One region of the Streptomyces sp. NBC_01317 genome, then DNA from elsewhere that is predicted to be linked to it. Evidence: predicted binding sites of a transcription regulator. Region 1 holds the regulator's gene; each other region holds the start of a gene.
The links. The regulator HrcA, encoded in region 1, represses chaperone genes, less so after heat shock. The targets are predictions, from matches to a motif close to TTNGCACTCNGNNNNNCNGAGTGCNAA.

Region 1 (10,293 bases):
ACCTGCACGTCCCCTACTGCGCCACCCGCTGCGGATACTGCGACTTCAACACCTACACCGCCACCGAGCTCCGCGGCAGCGGCGGCGTGCTGGCCTCCCGGGACAATTACGCCGACACCCTGATCGACGAGATACGGCTGGCCAGGAAGGTCCTGGGCGACGACCTCCGCCCCGTCCGCACGGTCTTCGTCGGGGGCGGCACGCCCACGCTCCTGGCCGCCGACGACCTCGTGCGGATGCTCAACGCCGTCCGCGACGAGTTCGGGCTCGCGGACGGCGCCGAGGTCACCACCGAGGCGAACCCGGAATCCGTGGACCCGGAATACCTCGCGGCCCTCCGCGACGGAGGGTTCAACCGGATCTCCTTCGGGATGCAGAGCGCCCGGCAGCACGTCCTCAAGGTCCTGGACCGTACCCACACCCCCGGCCGCCCCGAGGCGTGCGTCGCCGAGGCGCGGGCCGCCGGGTTCGAGCACGTCAACCTCGACCTGATCTACGGCACCCCCGGCGAGAGCGACGACGACTGGCGCGCCTCGCTCGACGCCGCCGTGGGCGCCGGACCCGACCACATCAGCGCCTACGCGCTCATCGTGGAGGAGGGCACCCAGCTCGCCCGCCGCATCCGGCGCGGCGAGGTCCCGATGACGGACGACGACGAGCACGCGGACCGGTACCTGATCGCGGACGAGGTGCTCGCGAAGGCCGGGTTCTCCTGGTACGAGGTGTCGAACTGGGCCACGACCGAAGCGGGCCGCTGCCTGCACAACGAGCTGTACTGGCGCGGTGCCGACTGGTGGGGAGCGGGCCCCGGCGCCCACAGCCACGTCGGCGGGGTCCGCTGGTGGAACGTGAAGCACCCGGGCGCGTACGCCGCCGCGCTCGCCGAGGGCCGCTCGCCCGGCGCGGGGCGGGAGATCCTGACGGCGGAGGACCGCCGCGTCGAGCGGATCCTGCTGGAGCTGCGGCTGTCCGACGGAGTGCCGCTCTCGCTGCTGGCCACGGCAGGCCTCGCCGCCGCCGCCCGCGCGGTCGCCGACGGCCTGCTGGAGCCGGGGCCGTACGACCAGGGCCGGGGCGTTCTGACCCTGCGGGGCCGGCTGCTCGCCGACGCCGTGGTGCGGGATCTGGTGGACTAGACGGGGCGCCGATGAATTTCCGGGGCTTGGCCGGTCCCTCCTTCTGAAACCGTGACTTCGGAGAGGTGGACCCATGACCACGCTGCACGACCTGCTGCTCGCCCGCGTCGAGGACGGAACCGTGCCCGGCGCCGTGGGCCTGGTGGCCCGGGACGGAGACGTCGAGGTGGCCGTCGCCGGGGCCGTCGACACCGAGGGCACCTCGCCGATGGCCCGGGACTCGGTCTTCCGTATCGCCTCGCTCACCAAGCCGATCACCGCCGCGGCGGTCATGATGCTGGTCGACGACGGGCTGATCGCCCTCGGCGACCCGGTCCGGCGGTGGCTGCCCGAGCTGGCCGAGCCGGTGGTGGTCCGTACGCCCGGCGGTCCCGTCGACGACGTCGTGCCGGCCGACCGGCCCATCACCGTCGCCGACCTGCTCTCCTCCCGTGCCGGATACGGCTTCCCCGACGACTTCTCCCTGCCAGCCGTCGCGCTGCTCTTCAGCGAGCTGCTGCAAGGCCCGCCGCAGCCGCAGGCCGTCCCCGAGCCGGACGAGTGGATGGCCAGGCTCGGCCGCGTCCCCCTGCTGCGCCAGCCGGGCGAGGCGTGGCTGTACAACATCTGCTCCGACATCCAGGGCGTCCTGGCCGCCCGCGTCACCGGCCGGCCCCTGGGCGAGTTCCTGGCCGAGCGGCTGTTCGAGCCGCTCTCCATGAACGACACCGGCTTCTCCCTGCCGGCCGGCGGACTCGACCGGTTCACCAGCTACTACCGCGACGACCTCACCCTGGTCGACGCCCCCGGCGGGCAGTGGAACGAGCTGCCACCGTTCCCCTCCGGCGCGGGCGGGCTCGTCTCCACTGTTGATGATTTGTATGCTTTTGCCCGGCTGCTCCTCGGCGGCGGGAGCGCGGGCGGCAAGCGGCTGCTGTCCACCGAGTCGGTGCGGCTGATGACCACCGACCACCTGACCCCCGCCCAGCGCACCGCCGGTGAGCTGTTCCTGGAGGGCCAGGGCTGGGGCTACGGCGGTTCGGTCGACGTGAAGGCCGCCGATCCGTGGAACGTGCCGGGGCGGTACGGCTGGGTCGGCGGTACGGGCACCGCCGCGCACCTCGTCCCGTCGACCGGCGCGGTCAGCATCCTGCTCACCCAGCGGGCGATGGCCAGTCCGACCCCGCCCGCCCTGATGCGTGACTTCTGGCGGTACGCGGCGGCGCAGGCCTGACGTTCGCGGAGGCCTGTCGTTCAGGGGGCCGGTTCCGTGACGAAGTCGATCAGGCGCTCCACCGAGCCCAGCAGCGCCGGCTCCAGATCGCGGTACGAATGGACCCTGGACAGGATGTGCTGCCATGCGGCCCCGGTGTTCTCCGGCCAGCCCAGCGCCCGGCACACGCCCGTCTTCCAGTCCTCGCCCCTCGGCACCCGGGGCCACGCCGCGATGCCCACCGAGGACGGCTTCACGGCCTCCCAGACGTCGATGTACGGGTGGCCCACCACCAGGACGTCCGCGCCCGTCACCGCCGCCGCGATCCGGGACTCCTTCGATCCCGGCACCAGGTGGTCGACCAGGACGCCCAGCCGCGCGTCCGGCGCCGGGGCGAACTCCGCGACCACCGCCGGGAGATCGTCCACACCCTCCAGGTATTCGACCACCACCCCCTCGATCCGCAGGTCGTCGCCCCAGACACGCTCGACCAGCTCCGCGTCGTGCCGGCCCTCCACATAGATCCGCCCGGCCCGGGCGACGCGGGCGCGCGCCCCGGGGACCGCGATCGATCCGGAGGCCGTACGGGTGGGCCGTACCGGACCCCCGGCCGTGGGGCGGACCAGCGTCACCACCCGGCCCTCCAGCAGGAAGCCCCGGACCGCCAGCGGGAAGACGCGCTGCTTGCCGAAGCGGTCCTCCAGGGTCACGGTCGGCCCCTCCGCCGTCTTCTCGCAGCGGATCACCGCGCCGCAGAACCCGGTCGCCACCTCCTCGACCACCAGATCCGGCTCGGCGGGCACCTCCGGCGCCGAGGTCGGCTTCTTCCACGGAGGGGTCAGGTCGGGGCTGTAGCTGCGCATGGCCAAGACGATAAACGGACGGGAGGCCCGCTACAGCGACACGCCGAAACGTACCGCCAGCGCGTCCCGCTGTGCCCGTACGAACGCCGCGTCCACCACCGCTCCATGACCTGGCACGTACACCGCGTCCTCCCCGCCCAGCGCCAGCAGCCGGTCCAGGGCGGCCGGCCACCGTGACGTGATCGCGTCCGGCCCCGCCTGCGGCTCCCCCGACTCCTCCACCAGGTCGCCGCAGAAGAGCACCGGCGCCGAGCCGTCCCCGGCCGGGACCAGCAGGGCCAGGTCGTGGGCCGTGTGGCCGGGCCCCGCGTTCGCCAGCAGCACCCGGGGGCCGCCGAGGTCCAGGGTCAGCTCGCCCGACACCGCGTGCCCCGGCAGGACGAGCGCGTCCCGCGCGAGAGCCGCCTCCGCCGCGTCCACCCCCTCGCGCACGGCGTCCTCGTACAGCGCGCCGCCGCCCCGCGCCAGCAGTTCCGCCAGGCCCACCGCCCCGTACACCTCCGCGTCCGTGAACGCCGCCGTCCCCAGCACGTGGTCGAAGTGCGGATGGCTGAGCGCGACGTGCGTGACGGGCCGCCCGGGGCCCAGCAGGGCGGCCACGTCCGCCCGCAGCGCCGCGCCCTCACTGGGCGTCGAGCCCGTGTCGTACAGCAGGACGCCGGTGTCACCGGCCACGAGTCCGGCGGTCGCGTCCCACCCGGGCAGCCGGCACCGGCCCGCCCGCGGCGACAGCCGCTCCCACCCGCGCTCTTCCCAACGGATGTCCATGCGAGGACGCTATCCGCAATGACGCGCGGCCTCGCGCGGTAGCGTGGTCGGTCACCCTTGCTAGGGGCGTACCCCACAGCCGTACACTGTCGGGGGGAATGCTGGCACTCCCTCCGGGTGAGTGCCAAGCCGGATCCGACGGACGACAGCGGGAGGTGTGCGCGATGCTCAGTGAACGCAGACTCGAAGTGCTCCGCGCGATCGTCCAGGACTACGTCGGCACCGAGGAGCCGGTCGGTTCCAAGGCGCTCACCGAGCGGCACAAGCTCGGCGTGTCTCCGGCGACGGTCCGCAACGACATGGCGGTGCTGGAGGACGAGGGCTTCATCGCCCAGCCGCACACCAGCGCCGGCCGTATCCCGACCGACAAGGGCTACCGGCTCTTCGTGGACCGGCTGGCGGGGGTCAAGCCCCTGTCGTCGCCGGAGCGCCGGGCCATCCAGAACTTCCTGGACAGCGCGGTCGACCTCGACGACGTGGTGGGCCGTACGGTACGGCTGCTCGCGCAGCTGACCCGGCAGGTCGCGGTGGTGCAGTACCCCTCGCTGACCCGCTCGACGGTGCGGCACGTGGAGCTGCTCGCCCTGGCCTCCGCCCGGCTGATGCTCGTGTTGATCACGGACACCGGCCGGGTCGAACAACGCATGATCGACTGCCCCGCGCCCTTCGGGGAGACCGCCCTCGCGGACCTGCGGGCCCGGCTCAACAGCCGGGTCGTCGGACGCCGTTTCTCGGACGTCCCGCAGCTCGTGCAGGACCTTCCCGACTCGTTCGAGCAGGAGGACCGCGGGGTCGTCACGACGGTGCTCGCGACCCTGCTCGAAACGCTGGTCGAGGAGACCGAGGAGCGGCTGGTGATCGGCGGTACGGCCAATCTCACCCGCTTCGGACACGATTTCCCGCTCACCATCCGGCCGGTGCTGGAGGCGCTGGAGGAGCAGGTCGTGCTCCTCAAGCTGCTGGGTGAGGCGGAGCACCCGGGCATGACCGTACGTATCGGGCACGAGAACGCCCATGAGGGCCTCAACTCCACGTCCGTCGTCGCGGTCGGCTACGGTTCGGGCGACGAGGCAGTCGCCAAACTCGGCGTGGTCGGACCGACCCGCATGGACTACCCCGGAACGATGGGAGCGGTACGCGCAGTGGCACGTTACGTCGGACAGATCCTGGCGGAGTCGTAAGTGGCCACGGACTACTACGCCGTTCTCGGCGTGCGCCGCGACGCGTCTCAGGACGAGATCAAGAAGGCATTCCGCAGGCTCGCCCGCGAGCTGCACCCGGATGTCAATCCCGATCCCAAGACGCAGGAGCGCTTCAAGGAGATCAACGCCGCGTACGAGGTGCTGTCGGACCCGCAGAAGAAGCAGGTCTACGACCTCGGCGGGGACCCGCTGTCCGCGAGCGGCGGAGGCGGTGCGGGCGGTTTCGGAGCCGGTGGCTTCGGCAACTTCTCGGACATCATGGACGCGTTCTTCGGTACGTCGCAGCAGCGCGGGCCGCGCTCGCGGACGCGGCGGGGCCAGGACGCGATGATCCGGCTGGAGATCGACCTCAACGAGTCGGCCTTCGGCACCACCAAGGACATCCAGGTCGACACGGCCGTGGTCTGCACGACCTGCTCGGGCGAGGGGGCGGCGCCGGGCACCTCGGCGCAGACCTGCGACATGTGCCGCGGTCGCGGCGAGGTCTCGCAGGTCACGCGGTCCTTCCTGGGCCAGGTCATGACCTCGCGGCCCTGCCCGCAGTGCCAGGGCTTCGGTACGGTCGTCCCGACGCCGTGCCCCGAGTGCGCCGGTGACGGGCGGATCCGCTCGCGCCGCACGCTCACGGTCAAGATCCCGGCGGGTGTGGACAACGGCACGAGGATCCAGCTCGCGGGCGAGGGCGAGGTCGGCCCCGGCGGCGGCCCCGCCGGTGACCTGTACGTGGAGATCCACGAGCTGCCGCACGCGGTGTTCCAGCGGCGCGGCGACGACCTGCACTGCACGGTGACCGTCCCCATGACGGCGGCGTCCCTGGGCACCAAGTGCCCGCTGGAGACGCTGGACGGGGTGGAGGACATCGACGTACGGCCCGGCACGCAGTCGGGGCAGTCGATCCCGCTGCACGGGCGGGGCATCACGCACCTGCGCGGCGGCGGGCGCGGCGACCTCATCGTGCATGTCGAGGTCACGACCCCGTCGAAGCTGGACGCCGAGCAGGAACGCCTGCTGCGGGAGCTGGCGGTGCTGCGCGGCGAGGAACGCCCCCTGGGCCAGTTCCAGCCGGGACAGCAGGGCCTCTTCTCCAGATTGAAGGACGCGTTCAACGGCCGTTGACAGACGTCCTTGATCAGCTTTGACCGCTGCCCTTGATCGCCGGGCGGGCTGAAATCAAGCCCGTCCGGCGATTGAGGACACACTGCGGCCGCAGGCCGCGCCCCCGGATCCCCCGAGCGGCGAGCGACATGGCACCATGCTTCGCATGTCCTCCGCACTGACCGATCTCTGCCGGTATCCCATCGTGCAGGCCCCCATGGCGGGCGGTGCCTCCTGCCCGCAGCTCGCCGCGGCCGTCTCCGACGCCGGCGGGCTCGGGTTCCTCGCCGCCGGGTACAAATCGGTCGATGTGATGTACGAGGAGATCAAGCACCTCCGCGGTCTCACCTCGCGCCCCTTCGGCGTCAACCTCTTCATGCCCCAGCCGCACTACGCGGACAGCGCGGCCGTCGAGGTCTACCGCAACCAGCTCGCCGGTGAGGCCACCTGGTACGAGACCCCGCTCGGCGACCCGGAGAGCGGCCGGGACGACGGGTACGAGGCGAAGCTGGCGATCCTGCTGGACGACCCGGTCCCGGTCGTCTCGTTCACCTTCGGCTGCCCCACCCGTACGACCCTCGACGCCTTCGCCAAGGTCGGCACGCTCACCGTCGTCACCGTCACCACCCCCGAAGAGGCCCAGACCGCCCAGTGGTCCGGCGCCGACGCCGTCTGCGTCCAGGGCATCGAGGCCGGCGGCCACCAGGGCACCCACCGCGACGACCCGGAGAACGACGGCGTGGGCCTCGGGCTGCTCGCGCTGCTCGGGCTGGTCAAGGAGACCGTCGACCTCCCGATCGTCGCGACCGGCGGCATCATGCGCGGCGGCCAGATCGCCGGGGTGCTGGCGGCGGGCGCGGACGCGGCGCAGCTCGGCACGGCGTTCCTGGTGTGCCCGGAGTCCGGGGCGAGCGCGCTGCACAAGGACGCCATGACCAACCCGCTGTTCGTACGGACCCAGTTGACGCGCGCGTTCTCCGGCCGCCCCGCCCGGGGCCTCGTCAACCGCTTCATGAGCGAGCACGGCAAGTACGCCCCGGCCGCCTACCCGGAGGTGCACCACGTCACCGCCGGGCTGCGCAAGGCCGCCGCGAAGGTCGGTGACGCGCAGGGCATGGCGCTGTGGGCCGGGCAGGGCCACCGGCTGGCCCGTGACCTGCCGGCCGCGACCCTGGTCAACGTCCTCGTCACCGAGTTCGAGGTGGCCGGCGCGGGCCTCGGCCGGCCGGGCAACGCCTCGTGACCGCGCCGGTGTTCGTGGTGGACTGCTTCGGCGCGGGACCGGCCGGGCGGTTCGTCCTGGAGGGCGCCGAGGGGCGGCACGCGGTGTCCGTGAAGCGGCTGCACGCCGGCGAGGACGTCGTCCTGACCGACGGCAAGGGCCGCTGGGCGGACGGCGTGGTCCTCGGGACCGAGGGCAAGGACCGGCTGATCGTCCAGCTCGACTCGTACGCCGACGAACCGCCGGAGACCCCGCACATCACCGTCGTACAGGCCCTGCCCAAGGGCGACCGGGGCGAGGTGGCCGTCGAGACCATGACGGAGACCGGTGTGGACGCCGTCGTCCCGTGGGCGGCCTCCCGGTGCGTCACCCGGTGGAACGGGGAGCGGGGCGCGAAGGCGCTCGCCAAGTGGCGTTCCACGGCACGGGAGTCGGGGAAGCAGTCGCGGCGGGTGCGGTTCCCCGAGGTGGCGGACGCGATGAGTACGAAGCAGGTCGCCGCGCTGCTGGCGACGGCCGACTTCGCCGCCGTCCTGCACGAGGACCGGGACGCGGCGAGCGCCGCGCTCGCGTCGGCCGAACTGCCGCACGAGGGTTCCGTCGTGCTGGTCGTCGGACCCGAAGGGGGCGTGTCCCCCGAGGAGTTGGCGGCTTTCGCGGCGGCGGGCGCGAAGCCGTACCGGCTGGGCCACAGCGTGCTGCGTACGTCCACGGCGGGGACGGCGGCCGTGGCCGTGGTGATGGCCCGCACCGGCCGCTGGTCCTGATCCGTACGGCCCCCGGCCGCTAGCATGGCCGGGCGTGATCGCTGTGATCACCGCGTCTCGTCATCGTCACCGTCATCACTGTCATCGCCGGATTCGAGGAGGGCCAGGACCATGGCCGGAGAACCACAGGCCGACTGCCTGTTCTGCAAGATCGTGGCGGGGGACGTGCCGGCCACCGTCGTCCGCGAGACGGCGACCACCGTCGCCTTCCGGGACATCCACCCGCAGGCCCCCACCCACATCCTCGTCATCCCCCGCGTGCACTACCCCGACGCGGCCTCGCTGGCCGCCGCCGAGCCGGGGATCGCCGCCGACCTGCTGACCGAGGCCGGGACCATCGCCGCCGAGGAGGGCGCCGACTCCACCGGCTACCGGATCGTCTTCAACACCGGCAGCGGCGCCGGTCAGACCGTCTTCCACGCGCACGCCCACCTGCTGGGCGGCCGGGGCCTCAACTGGCCTCCTGGATAAGCGCCTTGTCCGTACGGGAACTGGTCGTCCTGGGGACCGCCAGCCAGGTGCCCACACGCCACCGCAACCACAACGGCTATCTGCTGCGCTGGGACGGCGAAGGCCTGCTCTTCGACCCGGGGGAGGGCACGCAGCGGCAGATGCTGCGGGCCGGGGTCGCCGCGCACGACATCAACCGCCTCTGCGTCACGCACTTCCACGGCGACCACGCGCTCGGGCTGGCCGGGGTGATCCAGCGCATCAACCTCGACCGGGTGCCGCACCCGGTCACCGCGCACTACCCGGCGAGCGGACAGCACTTCTTCGAGCGGCTGCGGTACGCGACGGCCTACCGCGAGACCGTCCGGCTGACCGAGGCGCCGGTCACCGGCGACGGAGTCCTCGCGCGGACCGCCGCGTACACGCTGGAGGCGCACCTCCTCTCGCACCCCGTCGAGTCGTACGGCTACCGCCTCACCGAGCCCGACGGGCGCCGCATGCTGCCGGAGCGGCTGGCCGCCCACGGCATCGCGGGCCCGGACGTCGGCCGCCTCGCGCGGGAGGGGGTCCTGGGCGGGGTCACGCTGGACGAGGTCAGTGAGATCCGTACCGGACAGCGCTTCGCGTTCGTCATGGACACCCGGCTCTGCGACGGCGTGCACGCGCTCGCCGAGGGGTGCGACATGCTGGTGATCGAATCGACGTTCCTGGACGAGGACGAGACGCTCGCCACCGACCACGGCCACCTCACGGCGGGCCAGGCGGGGCGGGTCGCGCGGGACGCGGGCGTACGGCACCTGGTGCTCACCCACTTCTCGCAGCGGTACGGGGACCCGGAGGCGTTCGAACGGCAGGCGCGGGCGGCGGGCTTCACGGGCGAACTGACCGTGGCCGCCGACCTGGTGCGGGTGCCGCTGCCCCCGCGCGGTGCCTGACCCGGCCCGGACGGCCTGAAAGGTACGGTTCGTCCGGTCGTCCGGGACACGGAAAGGCCTCCGACCTGCCGACCTGCCACCGCGCCGCGCATCGGGCAGACTGTCTTGATCCGCACGCGATCGGGGAGCCCGCCGTGACCACATTCACCCCACCCGACGGAGAGCCGCAGGACCGGACCGCCGCCGTCGACCCGCTGGGCGGACTGCGCGCCCCGGACGATCCGCGGTGCGACGTCTACCTCACGGGCACGGTCTTCCTGGACATCATCTTCACCGGCCTGGCCGCCGCCCCCGTGCGCGGCACCGAGTCCTGGGCCCGGGGGATGGGCTCCAGCCCCGGCGGGATCGCCAACATGGCCACCGCCCTGGCCCGCCTCGGTCTGCGGACCTCGCTCGCCGCCGCCTTCGGCGACGACCACTACGGGGAGTACTGCTGGGACGCGCTGGAGCAGGGCGAGGGCATCGACCTGTCAGGCTCCCGCAAGGTCCCCGGCTGGCACTCGCCGGTGACCGTCTCCATGGCGTACGAGGGCGAGCGGACGATGGTCTCGCACGGCCACGAGGCCCCGCCGCCCGAGGGCGCCCTGCCGGAGTGCCCGCCGCGCGCGCGGGCCGCCATCGCCGCCCTGCTGCCGGGCCGGGGCGACCCCTGGATCGGCCGGG
Region 2 (10,293 bases), 2.4 Mb from region 1:
CCCGGAGGGCAGCGTGACGTCGTGGTCGAGCACGCCGAACTCGTTGCGCGGCGCGAAGGCGACCACGACACGTCCCATGGGCGAGGACTCCGCCACCCATCGGTCCCCGCTCCTCTCGACGGACCCTCCCAGGCCGTGGGCCCACGCGGGCAGGTTGGCCGGGTCCGAGGCGTAGGCGTAGACGTCGCGCACGGCGCGGTCGACATGGACGCTGACATGGCGGGATTCCTTGTGGGTGCTGTTCATGGCGGCGACGCTAGCGGGCACCGGCCGCCCCGGTCTTGAACGAAACGGACGCGCGCGGCGCGCCGCGCGGTCGAGTCTCCCCGGGACTTCCCGGATGTGGCGTCCCGTGGGCCACCGGTCGATCATTGCCGATGACACTCCGTCATCATCTCTACGAGGTGTGGATCAACGGAGAGGTACGGCAGACGGTCTTCCTCCACTGGCCCGCCTGGGACTGGACACTGTCCGACAGCCACTGGGTGGACCTGGGCGAGGTCCTGGCCGGCGGTTCGGCGGATCGCCGGGTGCCCGGCGCGGCTCCGTACCGCTCAGGCGCCCACCGTCCCGTCGATTCCCTCGCGCAGGAAGTCCGCGTGGCCGTTGTGGCGGGCGTACTCGTGGATGAGGTGCAGCATCACCATGCGGAGCGAGACGTCCTCCTCCCACTTCGCCGCGTAGGCGGTGACGTCGAGGGACTCCGCCGCCTCCTCGATCCGCCGGGAGTGGGCGACCTCGGCCTCCCAGGCGGCGAACGCCTCGGAGCGGGTGGCCGTACGGGCGTCGTACGCCACCTGGAAGTCGCCGGTGTCGGACCACACCAGGGGGATGTCCTCGCCGTTGATCACCCGGCGGAACCACGCGCGCTCGACCTCCGCCATGTGCCGTACGAGCCCGAGGAGGGTGAGCGTCGACGGGGGCATCGAGCGGCGGCGCAGGTCCTCGTCCGAGAGGCCGTCGGTCTTCATGGCGAGGGTCGCCCGGTGGTAGTCGAGAAAGGCGCGCAGCATGACGCGCTCCCCGGCGACGGCGGGGGGTCCGATGCGTTCTGTGGTCATGGCCGGGGCCTTCCGGGACGGTGGGCGGGTGATGGTGGGGCGGTGAGCAGGGCCGTGGATGATCGTCGCAGAGGCTATCGCCGCTACCCTCTGCCGGGTGATCAACCGCCTCGCGCTTCCGCCGTACCCTCCGGAGCCCCCGTCCGAGGAGGGGCTCGAGGCGTGCGTGGGGGATGCGGCCGACGAGGAGACCGAGGGCGGGTACGGGGGGCTCTCCCCCGAGCTGCTCGCCGAGCGGGACGCCACCGTCGTGGCGCTCGCCGAGCGGGCGCTGGCCGTCCGGCGCCTGCTGCTCCTCTGGGGGATCGCCGCCGTCGCCGTGCTCGGGTGGGCCGCCGTCGGGCTCGCCGTCCGGAGCATCGAGGACGGCGGCCTGGGGCTGCTCAGCGGCCTCGTCGCGCTGGTCCTCGCGGCGCTCCTCCTGGTCCCCGCCGCCGTCGCGCTGGGGCTCTGGGTGCGCCGGAACCAGGACGTACGGGACCGGCTGGACGCGTGGGCGTATCTCGGCCCGGAACCCGTGACCGACGAGCGCGTACGCGCGCACGGCAGGTCCGTCCTCTGGCTGCTGCCCTCCGTCGCGCTGTGCCTGGCCGGTACGGCGGTCGCGGGCCGGGCGGTGACCCGGGTGGACGTGGTCACGCTGAGTGCCACTGTGTACGCCCTGGGTTTCGGAGGCACCCTCCTGATGACCGGTCTGCTGGGACTTGTCCGGTCCGCCGGGCACCAGTGCTGGGCTGGGCGTTTGCTGGATCCGGTACCGGCCCGCAGGGGCGGCGGAGCCCACCGCTGAGGTGCTTCCTACAGCCCGAGACCTATCCTGGAGAGGGAACGCATGCGCCATTCAGGGTTAAGGGGCGGCGGATGGAATGGATTTGGTGGCTTTTCGTCTTCTTCATCGTGGGCGGCTTCGGATGGGTGGCCGACACGGGCCGCACGGCGCTGCACACGCGTCACGAGCGAATAATGGAACGCCTCAAGCTGGCCGAGGACGAACGGAAGGCGCTTGAGGAGGCCCATAAGCCACCTGTGCCCGTCTGCGGGTGTTCCCACCACCTGGCGAAGCACGACAAGCGGGGGAAGTGCCACGAGGACGTCGAGGTCGCGACGGAGTGGGACGAGGACAAGAAGCCGCTGAAGTACGAGCGCAGGCAGTGCAACTGCCAGCAGTACATCGGGCCGCAACCGCTCTCGAAGATCTACGCCGACGAGTTGACGGACCTGGAGTAGTCCGGCGAGTCGTACGGTGGGGGATGTGCCGCGCTGACAGGATGCAGCGCCATGCAGCTTTTACGACAAAAGCGAGAATTTGGACGCGCGCGTGTCCTGGTGGCCGCCCTGCTCGTCGCCGCGCTCGGTTCCGGCTGCACCGGAGAGCCGAACGGCAGCCGTGCCTACGCGCCTGAGGGGCACCCGGCACCGCAGGCGCCGAAAGCCGACCGGGCGCCGAAAGCTCAGAAGGCCGACCAGGCTCAGAAGGCCGGCGGCGCCCAGAAGCCCGGCAGCCCGCAGAAAGCCGACCGGGCTCAGAAGCCCGGCAGCGCCCCCCGCCGCGGCCCCGCCGGCGCCCTCGCCGCCTACGCCGAGAAACTCCGCCGCGCCGAGGCCGTCCGTACCGCCACCGCCAAGCGGTGGAAGCTCGCCAGAACCCCCCTGACCGCGCCCCCGCCCCCCGCCGTCAAGCCCGTGATCAGGACCCGCAAGGGCTTCGAGGTCTCCGGTGGCGCCGGGCTCCCGCCCGTCTTCACCACCGTGCCGGTCAAGGACAAGATCGTCTTCCTGACCATCGACGACGGCGCGGAGAAGGACCCCGAGTTCCTCCGCATGATGGCCGAGCTGAAGATCCCGTACAGCGCCTTCCTCAGCGACTACGTGATCAACGACGACTACAACTACTTCCGGCTGATGCGGGACCGCGGGGTCGCACTGCACAACCACACCCTCAACCACCCCTACCTGCCCGGCCTGTCCCGCGACGGGCAGAAGCGCGAGATCTGCGGCCAGCAGGACAAGATCCAGAAGCGGTACGGGAAGCGGCCCCGCCTCTTCCGTCCGCCGTACGGCAACTACAACGGCGACACCCTGCGCGTCGCGAAGTCCTGCGGGATCACCGCCGTACCGCTGTGGTCGGCCGAGGCGTTCCCCGACCACATGGAGTGGCGCGAGTGGGACCGGGACCTGCACCCCGGCGACATCGTCCTCAGCCACTTCCGGGGGCGCGAGGACGGGAAGGGCTCCATGCCCGACATGATCCGGCGTGTGATGAAGACCATCACGGACAAGGGGTACGCGGTGGCCAGGCTGGAGGACTACGTCTGAGAACCCCCGGCCGCGGGGCCGGTGTTCGCACGCTCGGTGCTCGCACGCCCGTACGGGGACAGCCCCTCGTACGGGCGTTTTCGCGCCCCGGCCGCGCCGCCACGCGCAAGCTCATTGGCACTCCGCTTGACCGAGTGCTAATCGCGGTCATAGTCTCAGGTCTGGCACTCCCCACTGGAGAGTGCCAAAGCGCGACTGGCGGATCCGGCACCCGCGACGACGGATCCACCCGGTCGCCACCCAAGACAGTTCACCCCGTGAGATCTCCGAAGGGGGAGGTCGGATCGTGACGACCGCCAGCACCAAGGTTGCCATCAAGCCGCTCGAGGACCGCATTGTGGTCCAGCCGCTCGACGCCGAGCAGACCACGGCCTCTGGCCTGGTCATCCCGGACACCGCCAAGGAGAAGCCCCAGGAGGGCGTCGTCCTGGCCGTGGGCCCGGGCCGTTTCGAGAACGGCGAGCGGCTCCCGCTCGACGTTTCCGTCGGCGATGTCGTTCTGTACAGCAAGTACGGCGGCACCGAAGTGAAGTACAGCGGCGAGGAATACCTCGTCCTCTCGGCCCGCGACGTACTCGCGATCATCGAGAAGTAATTCACGAGTCAGTTTTGCTTTTGAGCTGCGCCCTCGGCCACCCTGCGATTGCCGGGCGGACGGGGGCGCAGTTCGTTCGAGAGGACTAGAGAAGCTCCCATGGCGAAGATCCTGAAGTTCGACGAGGACGCCCGTCGCGCCCTTGAGCGCGGCGTCAACAAGCTGGCCGACACGGTGAAGGTGACGATCGGCCCCAAGGGCCGCAACGTCGTCATCGACAAGAAGTTCGGCGCCCCGACCATCACCAACGACGGTGTCACGATCGCCCGCGAGGTCGAGCTCGACGACCCGTACGAGAACCTCGGTGCCCAGCTGGTGAAGGAGGTGGCGACCAAGACCAACGACATCGCGGGTGACGGCACCACCACCGCCACCGTCCTGGCCCAGGCGCTGGTCCGCGAGGGCCTGCGCAACGTCGCCGCCGGCGCGTCGCCCGCCTCCCTGAAGAAGGGCATCGACGCCGCGGTCAAGGCCGTGTCCGAGGAACTCCTCGCGACCGCCCGCCCGATCGAGGACAAGTCCGACATCGCCGCCGTGGCCGCGCTCTCCGCGCAGGACCAGCAGGTCGGTGACCTCATCGCCGAGGCGATGGACAAGGTCGGCAAGGACGGTGTCATCACCGTCGAGGAGTCCAACACCTTCGGCCTGGAGCTCGACTTCACCGAGGGCATGGCCTTCGACAAGGGCTACCTGTCCCCGTACATGGTGACCGACCAGGAGCGTATGGAGGCCGTCCTCGACGACCCGTACATCCTGATCAACCAGGGCAAGATCGCCTCCATCCAGGACATGCTCCCCCTGCTGGAGAAGGTCATCGCCGCGGGTGGCTCCAAGCCGCTGCTGATCATCGCCGAGGACGTCGAGGGCGAGGCGCTCTCCACGCTCGTCGTCAACAAGATCCGCGGCACCTTCAACGCGGTCGCGGTGAAGGCCCCCGGCTTCGGTGACCGCCGCAAGGCCATGCTCGGCGACATCGCCACCCTCACGGGCGCGACCGTCATCGCCGAGGAGGTCGGCCTCAAGCTCGACCAGGCCGGTCTGGACGTGCTGGGCTCCGCCCGCCGCGTCACCATCACCAAGGACGACACCACGATCGTCGACGGTGGCGGCGACCACACCGAGGTCGTCGGCCGCATCAACCAGATCAAGGCCGAGATCGAGTCCACGGACTCCGACTGGGACCGCGAGAAGCTCCAGGAGCGCCTCGCGAAGCTGGCCGGCGGCGTGTGCGTGATCAAGGTCGGCGCCGCCACCGAGGTGGAGCTCAAGGAGAAGAAGCACCGTCTGGAGGACGCCATCTCCGCGACCCGCGCCGCGGTCGAGGAGGGCATCGTCTCCGGTGGTGGCTCCGCCCTGGTGCACGCCGCCAAGGTCCTGGAGGGCAACCTCGGCAAGACGGGCGACGAGGCCACCGGTGTCGCGGTCGTCCGCCGCGCCGTGGTCGAGCCGCTGCGCTGGATCGCCGAGAACGCCGGCCTTGAGGGCTACGTCATCACCGCGAAGGTCGCCGACCTCGACAAGGGCCACGGCTTCAACGCCGCGACCGGCGAGTACGTCGACCTGGTGAAGGCCGGCGTCATCGACCCGGTCAAGGTCACGCGCTCCGCGCTGGAGAACGCCGCGTCCATCGCCTCCCTGCTGCTCACGACCGAGACCCTGGTCGTCGAGAAGCCGGCCGAGGAAGAGGCCGAGGCCGGTCACGGCCACGGTCACAGCCACTGAGGTTGTGTGCGACAGCCGAAGGCCCGGCACCCCGGAAGGGGCGCCGGGCCTTCGCGCGTGCCTGGGTCCTTTTATGCCGAGAGGTGCAGATTTGTCGGGTGTACGGGGTCGGCGAAGGGCAACCCCTTCGTCCAGCGCTCCACCTCGTCCAGCGCCTGGTCCGCCATCCGGTGGATCTCACCGCCGAGGGACCCGGCGACATGCGGGGTGAGCAGGACGTTCGGCAGGTCGTACAGCGGCGAGTCGACGGGCGGCAGTTCGGGCTCCGTCACGTCCAGTACGGCGTGGAGGCGGCCCGCCACCAGCTCCGGCAGCAGCGCGTCCTCGTCGACGAGCGATCCGCGTGAGGTGTTGACCAGCGTCGAACCGTCCGCCATCGCGGCCAGCTGAGCGGCGCCGATCATGCGGTCCGTGGCGGGGAGCTGCGGGGCGTGGACCGACACGACGTGGCTGCGCGCGCACAGGTCGTCCAGGGTGACGAGGACCGCGCCGAGCGCGGCGGCCTCGGCCGGCTCGACGTACGGGTCGTACAGCAGGACGTCCAGGTCGAAGGGGCGCAGCAGCTCGATGACACGGCGGCCGATGCGGGAGGCGCCGACGATGCCGACCGTACGGCGGTAGTTGCCCGCGCTGTCCAGTTCCTCCCGCCAGTCGTGGTGGGTGCGCAGGTTCCGGTAGCGCTGGGCGGAGCCGAGGACGTTCTTGCCCGCGAAGAGGATCGCGGCGAGCGTGTACTCGGCGACGGGGCGGGCGTTCGCGGCGGCGGCCGAGGTGACGGCGATGCCGCGCTCCCAGCAGGCGTCGGTGATGTGGTGCTTGACGGAACCCGCCGCGTGGACGACGGCCCGCAGGCGGGGTGCGGCGTCGAGGACGTCGGCGGTGAGCGGGGGCGCTCCCCAGCAGGTGACGAGCAGTTCGGCGTCGGCGAGGGCGGCGGCCACGGCGGGCGCCGGGTCGGACAGCTGATGGGCGATCAGGGCGGTATCCGTACGGACGAGGCCGGTCAGCCGGGTCCTGTGGTCGTCGGTGAACAGCCGCTCGGCGATGCCGGGGCCCATGGAGAGCAGGGCCGCGGGGCGATTGTCAGTGGTGGCTGGCATGGTGGAACTCAAGCTCCTCGGGTGTCGCTGGGACTCACTCGGGTCTCGCTCGCTCTTACCCAGGTCGCGCTCGGGGGGCGGCTATTTGACGCTGCCGGCCGTGAGGCCGGCCTTCCAGTGCCGTTGGAGGGTGACGAACGCGATGATCAGCGGAGTGACGGCGAGGAGTGAACCGGTCACGACCATCGGATAGAAGTCCGGGGTCGCGTTCGCGTTGCTGTGCCAGTTGTAGAGGCCCAGGCTCAGCGGATAGAGGTTTTTGTCCGAGAGCATCACGAGGGGGAGGAAGAAGTTGTTCCATACGGCGGTGAACTGGAAGAGGAAGACGGTCACGAAGCCCGGCATGATCATGCGCAGACCGATCGACCAGAAGGCGCGCAGCTCGCTCGCGCCGTCGATCCTGGCCGCCTCCAGTGCCTCGTTCGGGATATAGCCGGCGCTGAAGATCCGGGACAGGTAGACGCCGAACGGGTTGACCAGTACGGGGATCAGCACGGACCAGTAGGTGTTGACGGTGTGGGTCTTCACGGCCAGCAGGTACAGGGGGAGGGACAGGGCCGTGGAGGGCAGCAGCACGCCGAGCAGGACGACGGCGAACAGCTTCTCCTTGCCCCGGAAGCGGTATTTGTCGAAGGCGTAACCGGCGGCGACGCTCACCAGCGAGCAGCCGAGGGCGCCGACTCCCGCGTAGAGCAGCGAGTTGCCGTACCACCGGAAGTAGATGCCGTCCTGGTAGGTCGTCAGGTCGGAGAGGTTCTGGCCGAGGTGGAAGCCCTGGAAGGAGAAGACGTCGCCGCCGAGCAGGTTGCCGGCGTCCTTGGTGGCGGCCGTGACCAGCCAGATCAGGGGGAAGAGGGTGTACGCGGCGGCCAGGACGAGCACGCCGTTGACGGCGGACCTGGACAGCCACCGGCTGGTGCCCGCCCGGCCGGCCGCGCGGACGGGGGCCCGGCCGGGGGTCCCGCGGCGCGCGGGGGCGAGGGGGGTGGCGGGGTCGGTCGGGTCGGCCGCGTTGGCCGTGTTGGCCGTGTTGGTCACAGGGGGGGACGTCATGCTGCCCGTGCCTCCTTCCGGTTGGAGAATCGGGTGACGCCGAAGGAGAGCGCGGCGGCCACGAGGGCGATGAGGACGGACGCGGCGGCGGCCAGGCCGTAGTCGTTGCGCTGGAACGCCGCGCTGTAGGCGTACATGTTGGGCGTCCAGGTGCTGGGCACGGACGCGCCGGAGCGGCTGAGGATCAGCGGCTCGGTGAAGAGCTGGAGCGACCCGATGATCGTGAAGAGCAGCACCAGCGCCAGCGAGGAGCGGATCAGGGGGAACTTGATGCTGAACGCGAGCCGCCACTGTCCGGCGCCGTCCACGGTCGCGGCTTCGAGCAGCGAGCGGTCGATGGCCTGGAGGGAGGCGTAGAAGATGACGACGTTGTAGCCGAGCCACTCCCACAGCGCGATGTTGACCACCGAGGGCAGGACGCCGTCGGTGGACAGGAAGTCGAAGCCGAATCCGCCGGCGTCCATGGCGTTGATGACCGGGCTGAGCCCCGGGGTGTAGAGGTAGATCCAGATCAGGGCGGCGATCAGGCCGGGGATGGCGTGCGGCAGGAAGAGCGCCAGCTGGAAGAAGCGGCGGGCGCGGGCCAGGGCCGTATCGAGGAGCAGGGAGAGGATCAGCGCGCCGCCGACCATCAGGGGGATGTAGAAGGCGCAGTACCCGAGCAGCACCCAGAAACCGTCGCGGAACGCCTGGTCACCCAGGGCTTCCGTGTAGTTGCCGAGGCCGTGGAAGACGGTACGGGGTCCGTCGAAGCCGAGGCCCGACGCCTTCTCGGTGAACAGGCTGAGCCAGAGGGCGTAGCCGACGGGTATGACCATCGCCACGGTGAACAGGGCGAAGAACGGGGTGAGCAGGACGGTGGCGGCCACGCCGGTGCGGGTGGAGGAGCCGCGTTCGGTCTGGATCTTGGTGGTCATGAGGCGTCCTCGACGTTCAGACCGCGCTTCTTGAGATCGGCGACGGTGGCGTCCTGGGCTGTTCTGACGGCGCGGGAGAGGGTGGAGCCGCCGCCGACGGCTTCGCGGAGCTGGTCGCCCAGCGCGGAGTTGGTGGCGCCGGTGCTCGGGCCCCAGATCCAGTCCGGCTTGATCGACCTGCCGGCCTGGAGGTAGAGGGCGTACAGGTCCTGGCCGCCGAAGAAGCTGGTGTCGATGGCTTTTTGGGCGACGGGGACCATCGCGGGGGAGGCGGGCAGGGCGGTGGAGGTGCTCGCGCCGATCCTGGCCTTGATGCCCGCCTCGGAGGTGGCCATCCAGAGGGCGAACTCGACGGCCGCCGCCTTCTTGTGGCTGTTCTCGCTCACGGCGAAGGTGGAGCCCTGGATCATTCCGCTGGCCGTCTGCGCCGCGTCCCAGCTGGGCACGGGCGCAGCCGCCCACTTGCCCTTCTCCTCGGGCACGATGCCGGCGAGCACGCCCGCGCTCCAGGACGCGCCGAGGTAGCCGACGAGCGTGCCCTGCTTGAGGCCGCTGGTCCACTCCGGGCTGAACGAGGAAGAGGTGTTGACCAGGTCGTCGTCGATGAGCCCCTGCCAGTACTCCGCCGTCTTGAGGGTGGCCGGGTCCGTGGTGTCGACCTGCCAGGCGTTCCTGGCCGTGTCGGTCGTGAACCACCGCGCGCCGGCCTGCCAGGCCATTGCCTGGAAGAAGGTCGGGTCGTCGGGGAAGAAGCTGGCGATCCTGGTGTCCGGGGCCGCCTTCCTGACCTGCGCGGCGGCGGTACGGAACTCGTCCCAGGTGCGCGGCGGCGTGAGGTGGTGCTTCTCGAAGAAGTCCTTGCGGTAGTAGAAGACCTGCGGGGACGCGTCGAACGGGACGGCCCAGTTCTTGCCGCCCAGCGTGGTCAGCTTGATGGTCTGCGGCAGGAACTTCTTCTTGATGTCGTCCGTCAGATAGCCGCTCAGGTCCTGGAGCGAGCCCTGGCTCACGAACTGAGACAGCATCGGGTACTCGATGGAGAGCAGGTCGGGGGCGATCCCGGCCTTCACGGCGTTGGCGATCTTGGGATAGCCGCCGTTGCCGCCGGAGGGGATCTCCTCGAACTTCACCTTGATCGTGTCGTGCGAGGCGTTGAACGCGTCCACCACCTCCTGGGACCCCTTGGTCCAGGCCCAGAACGTGACGGTGACGGGATGTTCCGCGGTGCCTTCCGCGGGTGCGTCGGCGCCGCCGCCGCACGCCGTGAGGGCGGCGAGAGCGGCCAGCGCGGTGGCGGCGCCGACGCAGGCATGGAGAGAACGGGACCAACTGCGACTCACGGCGCGGCTCCTGTACGTACGGGGGACAGGCGGTGGCCGTGATACTTCGATCCGGCGTGAGCGAAGTCAAGAGCGAAAGATTGATTGATCGAAAAATGATCGAAAGGTGGAGGGTGGGGGGCCGGCGATCAGGTGGAGGAGCGCACCCGCAGGCGCGGCAGCAGCTCCACATGGCGGCGCGGTTCGTCC
Region 3 (10,293 bases), 920 kb from region 1:
GCCACGAGCGCCTCGGCCTCCGGGTGACCGAGTCGCTGCCGGGGTTCGACACGGACGCGGTCGAAGCGGCGATGCTCCAGGTCCTCAGGACCGGCACCCCCGTGATCGACCACGAGTTCCGCTGGATCGCCCAGGACCTCCACCAGGAGCGGGTCTTCTCGTCCTCCTTCTTCCGCCTCGACGGGATGGACGGCAGGCCGCTGGGGGTCTGTTCCATCGCGGTGGACATCACGAGCAGTTGGGCGCGCGAGCGGCTCTCCGTCCTCAGCGAGGCGGGTACGCGGATCGGCACGACGCTCGACGTCATGCACACCGCCCAGGAGCTGGCCGACGTCGCCGTGCCGCTCCTCGCCGACTACACCAGCGTCGATCTCGCCGAGGCCCTGCCGCTCGGCGGGGAGCCCCTCGAACGGCTGGAGTCCGAGGACGGCACGATCCCGGTCTTCCGGCGCGGCGGGGTGGCGTCCATCCACGAGGGCAACCCCGAGTCCCTGTGGTCCATCGGGGAGGCCGTGTACGTCCCCAGGGTCTCGCCCTTCATGTCCGCCATGACCACGGGGAAGTCCCAGTTCGAGCCGGTCATCAGGACGGGACCCGGCACCTGGGTCGACAACGACCCCGGCCGGCGCAGGGTCATCGAGGAGACCGGGGTCCACTCGATCATCGTGGTCCCGCTGCGGGCGCGCGGCGCGATCCTGGGCGTCGCCGTCTTCACCCGTAACGACACCAAGGCGCCGTTCAGCAGGGACGACCTCCTGCTGGCGGAGGAACTCGCGGCGCGGGCGTCCCTCAGCCTGGACAACGCCCTGCGCTACACCCGCGAGCGCACGGCGTCCCTCGCCCTCCAGCGCAACCTGCTCCCCCGCCACCTGTCGGGCGGCCACGCCGTGGACGTCGCCTCCCAGTACCTCCCGGCGGACCTGCACGACGGGGTCGGCGGCGACTGGTTCGACGTGATCCCGCTGTCCGGCGGGCGGGTCGCCCTGGTGGTGGGTGACGTGGTCGGGCACGGCATCAACGCGGCGGCGACGATGGGGCAGCTCCACACGGCCGTCCACACCCTGGCGGACATGGACCTGCCGCCGGACGAACTGCTCGCCCACCTCGACGACCTGGTCGTACGCCTCACCGAGGAGGACGCGGAGCCCGACGCCGAGGACTACAGCACGCCCGTGATGGGCGCGACCTGCGTGTACGCGGTGTACGACCCCGTCACGCGGCGCTGCACCATGGCGCGCGCCGGCCACCCGCCCCCCGCGATCGTCTTCCCGGACGGCACGGTCACCTTCCCGGAGCTGCCGGCCGGGTCGCCGATCGGCCTCGGGCTGCTGTCCTTCCAGTCGGTCGAGATGGAGCTGCCGGAGGGGAGTGTCATCGCCCTCTACACGGACGGCCTGGTCGAGACCCGCGAGGCGGACATCGACGTCGGGCTGGGGCGGCTGGGCGAGGCCCTGGCCAGGATCGGTGGTAGGGGCGGTCCGCTGGAGGAGGTGTGCGCGGGAGTGGTCGACACGATGGTGTCGACGGCCGCGTCCCAGGACGACGTGGCGCTGCTGCTGGCCCGTACCCGCTCACTGCCCCCGGACCACGTGGTCACCTGGGTGCTGCCCACCGACCCCGCCCTGGTGGCGAACGCCCGCGCCCTGGCTGTCGCCAAGCTCTCGTCGTGGGGCCTGGACCAGCTGGCCGCCACGGTGGAACTCATCGTCAGCGAACTGGTCACGAACGCCATCCGGTACGGCGCCGGCCCCATCCGCCTCCGCCTGATCCGCCACGGCGCCCTGGTCTGCGAGGTCTTCGACTCGGACGACCGCTCCCCGCGCCTGCGCCACGCCCGCGCGGAGGACGAGAAGGGCTGGGGCCTGTTCCTGGTAGCCAAACTCTCCCACCGCTGGGGCACCCGCACGGCCCCCGGCGGCAAGATCGTCTGGGCGGAACTGGAACTCCCGCTGGGCACGGCCGGGGCGTAGCGGGAAAGGCCCTCCCCACCTGGCCAGTTGCGGCCCGGAATCAGACAGACGTTCACCCGCCGTGACCGGATTGCCGCGCACGGTGATCTCGATCTAGCGTGTGACAAACCGCCCACCTGAAAGGACGCCCGTATGACACTTCAGTCCATCCGCCGACACCGGACCGGGGCACCATGGAGGGGAGGAGGCGACGCCATGACCACCAGCCCCGAGGCAGAGCCGCAGATGTCCATCGACGACTTCGAGGAACTCGCCCGCAAGGCCCCGGAGAGCGTCACGCTCGAATTCATCGACGGAAAACTAGAGGTCAAGCCGTTGCCGGATCAGCTCCACGGGGCCATCGTCATGTGGCTGCTGGAGCGTTGCCTCCAACAGCGCCCCGACCTGCGTCTGTACCCGGAGCAGGGCTTGAAGGTGGAGAGCTACCGCAAGGGCCGCGCCCGGGCGGACGGGGCGCTCGCGCCGCTCGACCATTTCGTGCGGCAGGAAGGCGAGTGGGCCGATCCCGACGGTGTCCTCATGACCGTCGAGGTCACCTCGCACGACTTCGACACCGGCCTGCGCGACCACGTCCACAAGCGGGACGGCTACGCGGCGGCCGACATCCCGGTCTACCTCCTGATCGACCGGAACGCGGAGAAGGTCGTGGTCTACACCGACCCCCGCGAGGGCGAGTACCAGACCCGTACGTCCTTTCCGTACGGCGCCACCGTGAAGGTGCCCGACCCGGTCGCCATCACCCTGGAGACGGAAAAGCTCAAGGACTACACCCGCTGACACCGGACCCCGCTCCGGAAACGCCCGAAGGCGGCACCCCCCGGAAGGGGTACCGCCCTCGGTTCAGGAACGCTCCGAGCCGGTGCCGTACAGCCGTACGGCGGCGGGCTCAGAAGTCCATGTCGCCGCCCGGCATGCCGCCCGGGGCGCCGGCGGCGCCGGCCTTCTCCGGCTTGTCGGCGATGACGGCCTCGGTGGTGAGGAACAGCGCCGCGATGGAGGCCGCGTTCTGGAGAGCGGAACGGGTGACCTTCGCGGGGTCGATGATGCCCTCGGCGATCATGTCCACGTACTCGCCGGTCGCGGCGTTGAGGCCGTGACCGATCGGCAGGTTGCGGACCTTCTCGACGATGACGCCGCCTTCGAGACCACCGTTGACGGCGATCTGCTTGAGCGGAGCCTCCAGCGCGAGCTTGACGATGTTCGCGCCCGTCGCCTCGTCACCTTCGAGTTCGAGCTTCTCGAACACCGAGGAAGCCTGGAGCAGAGCCACGCCACCACCGGCGACGATGCCCTCCTCGACGGCGGCCTTGGCGTTGCGCACCGCGTCCTCGATGCGGTGCTTGCGCTCCTTGAGTTCGACCTCGGTCGCGGCGCCGGCCTTGATGACGGCCACGCCGCCGGCCAGCTTCGCGAGGCGCTCCTGGAGCTTCTCGCGGTCGTAGTCCGAGTCGCTGTTCTCGATCTCGGCGCGGATCTGGTTCACACGGCCGGCGACCTGGTCGCTCTCGCCCGAACCGTCGACGATGGTGGTCTCGTCCTTGGTGATGACGACCTTGCGGGCGCGGCCCAGCAGGTCGAGACCGGCGTTCTCCAGCTTGAGGCCGACCTCTTCGGAGATGACCGTGCCGCCCGTGAGGATGGCGATGTCGTTCAGCATCGCCTTGCGGCGGTCACCGAAGCCCGGGGCCTTGACGGCGACGGACTTGAAGGTGCCACGGATCTTGTTGACGACCAGGGTCGACAGCGCCTCGCCCTCGACGTCCTCCGCGATGATCAGCAGGGGCTTGCCCGACTGCATGACCTTCTCCAGCAGCGGAAGGAGGTCCTTCACGTTGCCGATCTTGGAGTTGACGATCAGGATGTACGGGTCGTCCAGGGACGACTCCATGCGCTCCATGTCGGTGGCGAAGTACGCCGAGATGTAGCCCTTGTCGAAGCGCATGCCCTCGGTGAGCTCAAGCTCCAGACCGAAGGTCTGCGACTCCTCGACGGTGATGACGCCTTCCTTGCCGACCTTGTCCATCGCCTCGGCGATGAGCTCGCCGATCTGGGTGTCGGCGGCGGAGATGGAGGCCGTCGAAGCGATCTGCTCCTTGGTCTCCACGTCCTTGGCCTGCTCCAGCAGGGCACCGGAGACGGCCTCGACGGCCTTCTCGATCCCGCGCTTGAGGGCCATCGGGTTGGCGCCGGCCGCCACGTTGCGCAGGCCCTCGCGGACGAGTGCCTGGGCGAGGACGGTCGCGGTGGTCGTACCGTCACCGGCGACGTCGTCCGTCTTCTTGGCGACTTCCTTGACCAGCTCTGCGCCGATCTTTTCGTACGGGTCCTCGAGCTCGATCTCCTTGGCGATGGAAACACCATCGTTGGTGATCGTGGGGGCGCCCCACTTCTTCTCGAGGACGACGTTGCGACCCTTGGGACCAAGGGTGACCTTGACGGCGTCGGCGAGCTGGTTCATCCCGCGCTCGAGACCGCGCCGTGCCTCCTCGTCGAACGCGATGATCTTGGCCATGTGAAGTGGTCCTCCCGGACTGGGGTGGATTGCTCCGGACCGCGCCCGCGCCCGCGACGGACGGCCTGAGAGCCCGGCGGTTCCTTGCTCCACCGGTCCCTCCGGGCCTCACTGACCCGGTCCATAAGTTGTCACTCTCACTTGCAGAGTGCTAACGCCAATGATTAGCACTCGACCCCCGAGAGTGCAAGCTCCTCCCCCGGCCCGGCACCCTCGCGCGGGGGTCCCGTACACGCACGAGGGGCCCGTATCCCTGTATGGGATACGGGCCCCTCGGCGTGAGTGCGTCGGTGGCCGATCGCGCCGGGATCAGACGGCGAGCTTGACCATGTCCGCCTGCGGACCCTTCTGGCCCTGCGAGATCTCGAACTCAACTCGCTGACCTTCTTCAAGGGTGCGGTAGCCGTCCATCTGGATCGCGCTGTAGTGGACGAAAACATCCGCACCACCGTCGACCGCGATGAAGCCGTAGCCCTTCTCCGCGTTGAACCATTTGACGGTGCCCTGAGCCATGCCTTACTCCCCTATTACTGCCGGAACGCTTCGACCGCGGCTGAATGTATCTGCCCAACTGCCCTCTGCAACAGGTCAATCGGACGAGAAATCTGGGCACGACCGAACACACATAGCGACGGATTGACTGCGTTCCGGGGCAAGTCGGGCCGGGCAAAACACACATGTGCCCGCAAAAGTCACCGAGAGTTTGACCCCAGGTTGTCGCGTTCTCGTATGCGCTCGGCACCGGCCGCGAGGGGGTGTTCCCAACTCTACCGCGCTCAACCATAAAGAACGGCCCCCTCCGCTTCCCGTGCGGAGGGGGCCGACTCTTGTACGGACGGGGCCAAGGACACGCGTCAAGCGTCCCCGTGATCCGGCGTCAGCAGCCGCCGGCGACCGCCGGGATGATCGAGATGCCGGCGCCCGCGGGCGTCGCCGTCTGGAGGCCCTGCTCGAACCGGACGTCGTCGTCGTTCACGTACACGTTGACGAAGCGGCGCAGCTTGCCCTCGTCGTCCAGGACGCGCGCGGCGATGCCGGGGTGGCTGGCCTCCAGCGACTGGATGACCTCGGAGAGGGTCTCGCCCTCCGCCGGAACCTCGGCCTGGCCACCGGTGTACGTACGGAGGATGGTGGGGATGCGGACCTTGACGCTCATGGTGGGGTGCCTTCCTTCAGTGATGGGCGGGACGCGGGGACGCGACGCGTGGCTCAGTGGGCCAGGCCGGCGGCGCGGAACGCGTCGAGGCTCGGGCGGATCGTGGCGGTGGGTCCTGTGGTCGGGGCCACGGCGTCCAGCGTCTTGAGACCGTCGCCCGTGTTGAGCACGACCGTCGTCAGCGTCGGGTCGAGCAGGCCGGCGTCGATGAGCTTCTTCGTCACGCCGACGGTCACCCCGCCCGCGGTCTCCGCGAAGATCCCCTCGGTACGGGCAAGCAGCTTGATCGCGTCCACGATCTGCTCGTCGTTCACGTCGTCCACGGCGCCGCCGGTGCGGCGGGCGATGTCGAGGACGTACGGGCCGTCGGCCGGGTTGCCGATCGCCAGGGACTTGGCGATGGTGTTCGGCTTCTGGGGCCGTACGACGTCGTGGCCCGCCTTGAAGGCGGCGGAGACCGGGGAGCAGCCCTCGGCCTGGGCGCCGAAGATCTTGTACGGCTTGTCCGCGACGAGGCCCAGCTTGATGAGCTCCTGGAGACCCTTGTCGATCTTCGTGAGCTGCGATCCCGAGGCGATCGGGATGACGAGCTGGTCGGGCAGCTCCCAGCCGAGCTGCTCGCAGATCTCGTACGCGAGTGTCTTGGAGCCCTCGCCGTAGTACGGGCGGAGGTTGACGTTCACGAAGCCCCAGCCCTCGCCGAGCGGGTCGCCGATCAGTTCGGAGCAGAAGCGGTTGACGTCGTCGTAGTTGCCCTCGATGCCGACGAGTTCACCGCCGTACACCGCGGCCATGACGACCTTGCCCTGCTCCAGGTCGCTCGGGATGAACACGCAGGAGCGGAAGCCGGCGCGGGCGGCGGCGGCGCCGACGGCGCCGGCCAGGTTGCCGGTGGAGGAGCAGGAGAGCGTCGTGAAGCCGAAGGCGCGGGCGGCCTCGACGGCGATGGCGACGACGCGGTCCTTGAAGGAGTGCGTCGGGTTCCCGGAGTCGTCCTTCACGTACAGGCCGCCGGTGACGCCCAGTTCGCGGGCGAGGTTGTCGGCCTTGACGAGCTTGGTGAAGCCGGGGTTGATGTTGGGCTTGCTCGCCACGTCGGCGGGGACGGGCAGCAGCGGCGCGTAGCGCCAGATGTTGTCGGGGCCCTCGGCGATGCGCTTCTTCAGCTCTTCGGGGGTGCCGCTCGGCAGGTCGTACGCCACTTCGAGCGGCCCGAAACAGGACGCGCAGGCGAAGATCGGGCCGAGGTCGAAGCGCTCGCCGCATTCGCGGCACGAGAGGGCGGCGGCGGGTCCGAGATCGACGGCACCGGGGGTGACACCGGGCGTGGGGACGGTCTGCACAGACATGGAGGCGAGGCCCTTTCCTCATCTTCCTCACGACGTACTTCGCCGCAAGACGGAATTGGCACCTTCCCCACCATGACCTCGCGGTCGGCGGGAGGGTTGCCGGGGCTTCAACGGGCCGTTCCCTCTGCCCCTCTGGATGAGCGGTATGGCATCGGATCCGGGGTCGGTCCCGCGATCCGAGCGTTTGTCCACCGGATGACCCCCGACATGCGGTGGTCATTCGTGTTGTTCAAGACTGTAACCGAAGGAGCGGACCGTGGAGATAGTGGTCCGCACCGCGAGATGGATCACTTTCAGGGAGAACCGACCGTGCTGGAAGAGGTGGAACGCTGGCTGACCAGGCGTTCCTGGTCCGTGGCCGACCGTACGCCCGACCGGCTCCTGGCGGCGAAGGCCGCGCGTGGCACGACCGTCAGCGTGGTGCTGCCGGCGCTGGACGAGGAGGAGACGGTCGGCGGGATCGTGTCGGTGATCCGGCGCGAGCTGATGGAGAAGGCGCAGCTGGTCGACGAGCTGGTGGTGATTGATTCCGGTTCGTCCGACGCGACGGCGAAGGTGGCGGCGGAGGCGGGCGCGCGGGTGGTGCGCCGGGACGACATCCTGCCGCGGCTGCCCGCGCTGCCCGGCAAAGGCGAGGTGCTGTGGCGGTCGCTGCTGGTGACGGGCGGGGACGTGGTGTGCTTCGTGGACGCGGATCTGCGGGAGTTCTCGGCGGACTTCGTGACGGGGATCGTGGGGCCGCTGCTGACGGAGCCCGACGTACAGCTGGTGAAGGCGATGTACGACAGGCCGCTGGGGGCGCGGGGGGCCGCCGTGGGCCAGGGCGGGCGGGTCACGGAGCTGGTGGCCCGGCCGCTGCTGAATCTGCACTGGCCGCGCCTGGCGGGGTTCGTCCAGCCGCTCGGCGGGGAGTACGCGGCCCGGCGCACCCTGCTGGAGCGGCTGCCGTTCCCCGTCGGGTACGGCGTGGAGCTGGGGCTGCTGGTGGACGCGCTGCACAGTGTGGGGCTGGACGCGCTGGGCCAGGTCGACGTGGGCACGCGGCTGCACCGGCACCAGGACGACCGGGCGCTGGGGCGGATGGCGGCGGCGATCTACCGTACGGCGCAGCTGCGCCTGTCGCGGTCGCAGCTGGGGGCGCATCTGGTACGGCCCGAGCTGACGCAGTTCGAGCGGGGCGAGAACGGCTTTGAACCGCGTACGTACGACGTGGACACGGAGGAGCGGCCGCCGATGCGGGAGATCGCGGAGTACACGGCCGGCCGCGCGGCGTAACCACCCCCTCTGGTCCTATTTACCTATATTGCGTGCTTATGGAGACTCCTCTGAACTTGTGGTTCCTCGCGGCGGCGGCCACCGGCGTCACGGCCGAGCGGCTGTGGCTGCTGGGCGGGATGGCGGTCGCGCTGACGGGGGCGGGAGTGGTGGCGCTGGCGGCGGCACGGGGACGCAGGGGCGACTGATCCCCGCACGGCTCTCCGTAAGGCTCTCCGTAAGGCTGCTCTCGGTACGGCTCTCCGTACGGCTGCTCTCACTACGGCTGCTCTCCGTACGTTTGAGCGTTTCCCGTACGGGCTAGATTTCGGCACATGGTTTCCGAGCAGGCCGCCCAGGTCCTCGTCGCGTCCAACCGCGGCCCCGTCTCGTACACGCTCCGCGACGACGGAGCGCTGGAGGCCCGGCGCGGCGGCGGCGGGCTGGTGTCCGGCCTGTCGGCCATCGGCCCCGACACGGACGCGGTGTGGGTGTGCGCGGCGCTCGGCGACGGCGACCGCGAGGCGGTACGGCGTACCGGCGGCCGGCTGGACCCGGAGGACACGGGCGGGCAGCGCGTACGGATGCTGGGCATCGCCCCCGACGTCTACGCGGACGCGTACAACGGGGTGGCCAACTCCACGCTCTGGTTCGTCCACCACCTGCTCTACCAGACCCCGCTGGAGCCGTCCTTCGGCGCGGAGTTCCGGGCGCAGTGGGCGTCGTACGAGGCGTACAACCGCGCGTTCGCCGAGGCGCTGGCGGACGAGGCGGGCGACGGCGCGTCCGTGCTGGTGCAGGACTACCACCTGGCGCTGGTGCCCGGCATGCTCCGGGCGCTGCGCCCCGACCTGCGGATCGGCCACTTCTCGCACACCCCCTGGGCCCCGGTGGACTACTTCCGGCTGCTCCCCGACGACATCGCGCGCCAGCTGCTCCGGGGCATCCTGGGCGCGGACCGCGCGGCGTTCCTGACCCACCGCTGGGCGGACGCCTTCACGGCCTGCTGTACGGAGCTGCTGGGCGGCACCGGCAACACCAGGATCGGCGTGCACGGCCTGGGCGCGGACGCGGACTTCCTGCGCGAACGGGCGCACCGCCCCGACGTGGACGATCGGACCGTGTCCCTGCGCGAGGAGATCGGCGGGACCGACCGGCGGACGATCGTCCGGGTGGACCGTACGGAACTGTCCAAGAACATCGTCCGCGGCCTGCTCGCGTACCGGCAGCTGCTGACCGACCGCCCGGAGTGGCGCGAACGGGTGGTCCACGTGGCCTTCGCGTACCCCTCCCGCCAGGACCTGTCGGTCTACCGCGACTACACGGCCGAGGTCCAGCGCGTGGCGGACGCGATCAACCTGGACTTCGGCACGTACGGCTGGCTCCCGGTCGTCCTCCACGTCAAGGACGACTTCGCCCGCTCCCTGGCGGCGTACCGCCTGGCGGACGTGGCCCTGGTCAACCCGATCCGCGACGGCATGAACCTGGTCGCGAAGGAGATCCCGGTGGTCTCGGAGAACGGCTGCGTCCTGGTCCTGTCCCGCGAGGCGGGCGCGTACGAGGAGCTGGGCGAGGACGCGCTGGTGGTGAACCCGTACGACATCACGGCGACGGCCACGGCCCTCCACGAGGCCCTGACGATGCCCCAGGACGAACGCGCGGAACGCACCAAACGCCTGGCGGCGGCGGCCACGGCCCTCCCCCCGTCCCAGTGGTTCCTGGACCAACTGGAGGCGTTGCGCGCCTGATGGCGCGGTGTCAGGCGCGGGCGGGTGGCCGTATCAGGCGCCGGCCACCGCTTGCGCCAGGGCTGCCAGGAAGTCGGCGACCGCGGCGGGGCCCGGGAGGGTGAGGTCGGATCTGGTGGACAGTTCCGGGACCTCCGTGCCGCTGCACACCAGGAGGCCCGGGTGGCCCTTCGCGCGGAGGGTGTCGACCGCCGCGTAGGCGGGGAGGTCGCCCAGGTCGTCGCCCGCGTACAGGACGGTCTCGGCGCCTGATTCCTCTACGTACTTCGTCAGCGCCACGCCCTTGTCCACGCCGGGCGGCCGG

Region 2: groES (co-chaperone GroES) is a predicted target of HrcA. The motif match lies at 3,492-3,518, and genes of this name have one in related genera.
Region 3: groL (chaperonin GroEL) is a predicted target of HrcA. The motif match lies at 4,611-4,637, and genes of this name have one in related genera.

The regions. Positions count from the first base shown of each region.
Region 1 is NZ_CP108393.1:5,715,809-5,726,101, forward strand. It holds gene hemW (radical SAM family heme chaperone HemW) at 1-1,136, shown strand, start outside; gene OG349_RS24825 (serine hydrolase domain-containing protein) at 1,210-2,349, shown strand; gene OG349_RS24830 (DUF3097 domain-containing protein) at 2,370-3,191, opposite strand; gene OG349_RS24835 (MBL fold metallo-hydrolase) at 3,222-3,959, opposite strand; gene hrcA (heat-inducible transcriptional repressor HrcA) at 4,124-5,140, shown strand; gene dnaJ (molecular chaperone DnaJ) at 5,141-6,277, shown strand; gene OG349_RS24850 (nitronate monooxygenase) at 6,423-7,499, shown strand; gene OG349_RS24855 (16S rRNA (uracil(1498)-N(3))-methyltransferase) at 7,496-8,245, shown strand; gene OG349_RS24860 (histidine triad nucleotide-binding protein) at 8,357-8,716, shown strand; gene OG349_RS24865 (ribonuclease Z) at 8,722-9,630, shown strand; gene OG349_RS24870 (carbohydrate kinase family protein) at 9,765-10,293, shown strand, end outside.
Region 2 is NZ_CP108393.1:3,336,922-3,347,214, reverse strand. It holds gene OG349_RS14045 (SRPBCC family protein) at 1-246, opposite strand, end outside; gene OG349_RS14040 (DinB family protein) at 555-1,061, opposite strand; gene OG349_RS14035 (hypothetical protein) at 1,228-1,851, shown strand; gene OG349_RS14030 (hypothetical protein) at 1,923-2,288, shown strand; gene OG349_RS14025 (polysaccharide deacetylase family protein) at 2,340-3,377, shown strand; gene groES (co-chaperone GroES) at 3,664-3,972, shown strand; gene groL (chaperonin GroEL) at 4,072-5,694, shown strand; gene OG349_RS14010 (hydroxyacid dehydrogenase) at 5,766-6,794, opposite strand; gene OG349_RS14005 (carbohydrate ABC transporter permease) at 6,876-7,847, opposite strand; gene OG349_RS14000 (carbohydrate ABC transporter permease) at 7,844-8,764, opposite strand; gene OG349_RS13995 (ABC transporter substrate-binding protein) at 8,761-10,104, opposite strand; gene OG349_RS13990 (substrate-binding domain-containing protein) at 10,233-10,293, opposite strand, start outside.
Region 3 is NZ_CP108393.1:4,792,056-4,802,348, reverse strand. It holds gene OG349_RS20810 (SpoIIE family protein phosphatase) at 1-1,970, shown strand, start outside; gene OG349_RS20805 (Uma2 family endonuclease) at 2,166-2,747, shown strand; gene groL (chaperonin GroEL) at 2,857-4,482, opposite strand; gene OG349_RS20795 (cold-shock protein) at 4,792-4,995, opposite strand; gene OG349_RS20790 (ubiquitin-like small modifier protein 1) at 5,360-5,638, opposite strand; gene thrC (threonine synthase) at 5,692-6,987, opposite strand; SAM riboswitch class I at 7,003-7,130, opposite strand; gene OG349_RS20780 (glucosyl-3-phosphoglycerate synthase) at 7,297-8,262, shown strand; gene OG349_RS20775 (hypothetical protein) at 8,301-8,450, shown strand; gene OG349_RS20770 (alpha,alpha-trehalose-phosphate synthase (UDP-forming)) at 8,577-9,989, shown strand; gene otsB (trehalose-phosphatase) at 10,023-10,293, opposite strand, start outside.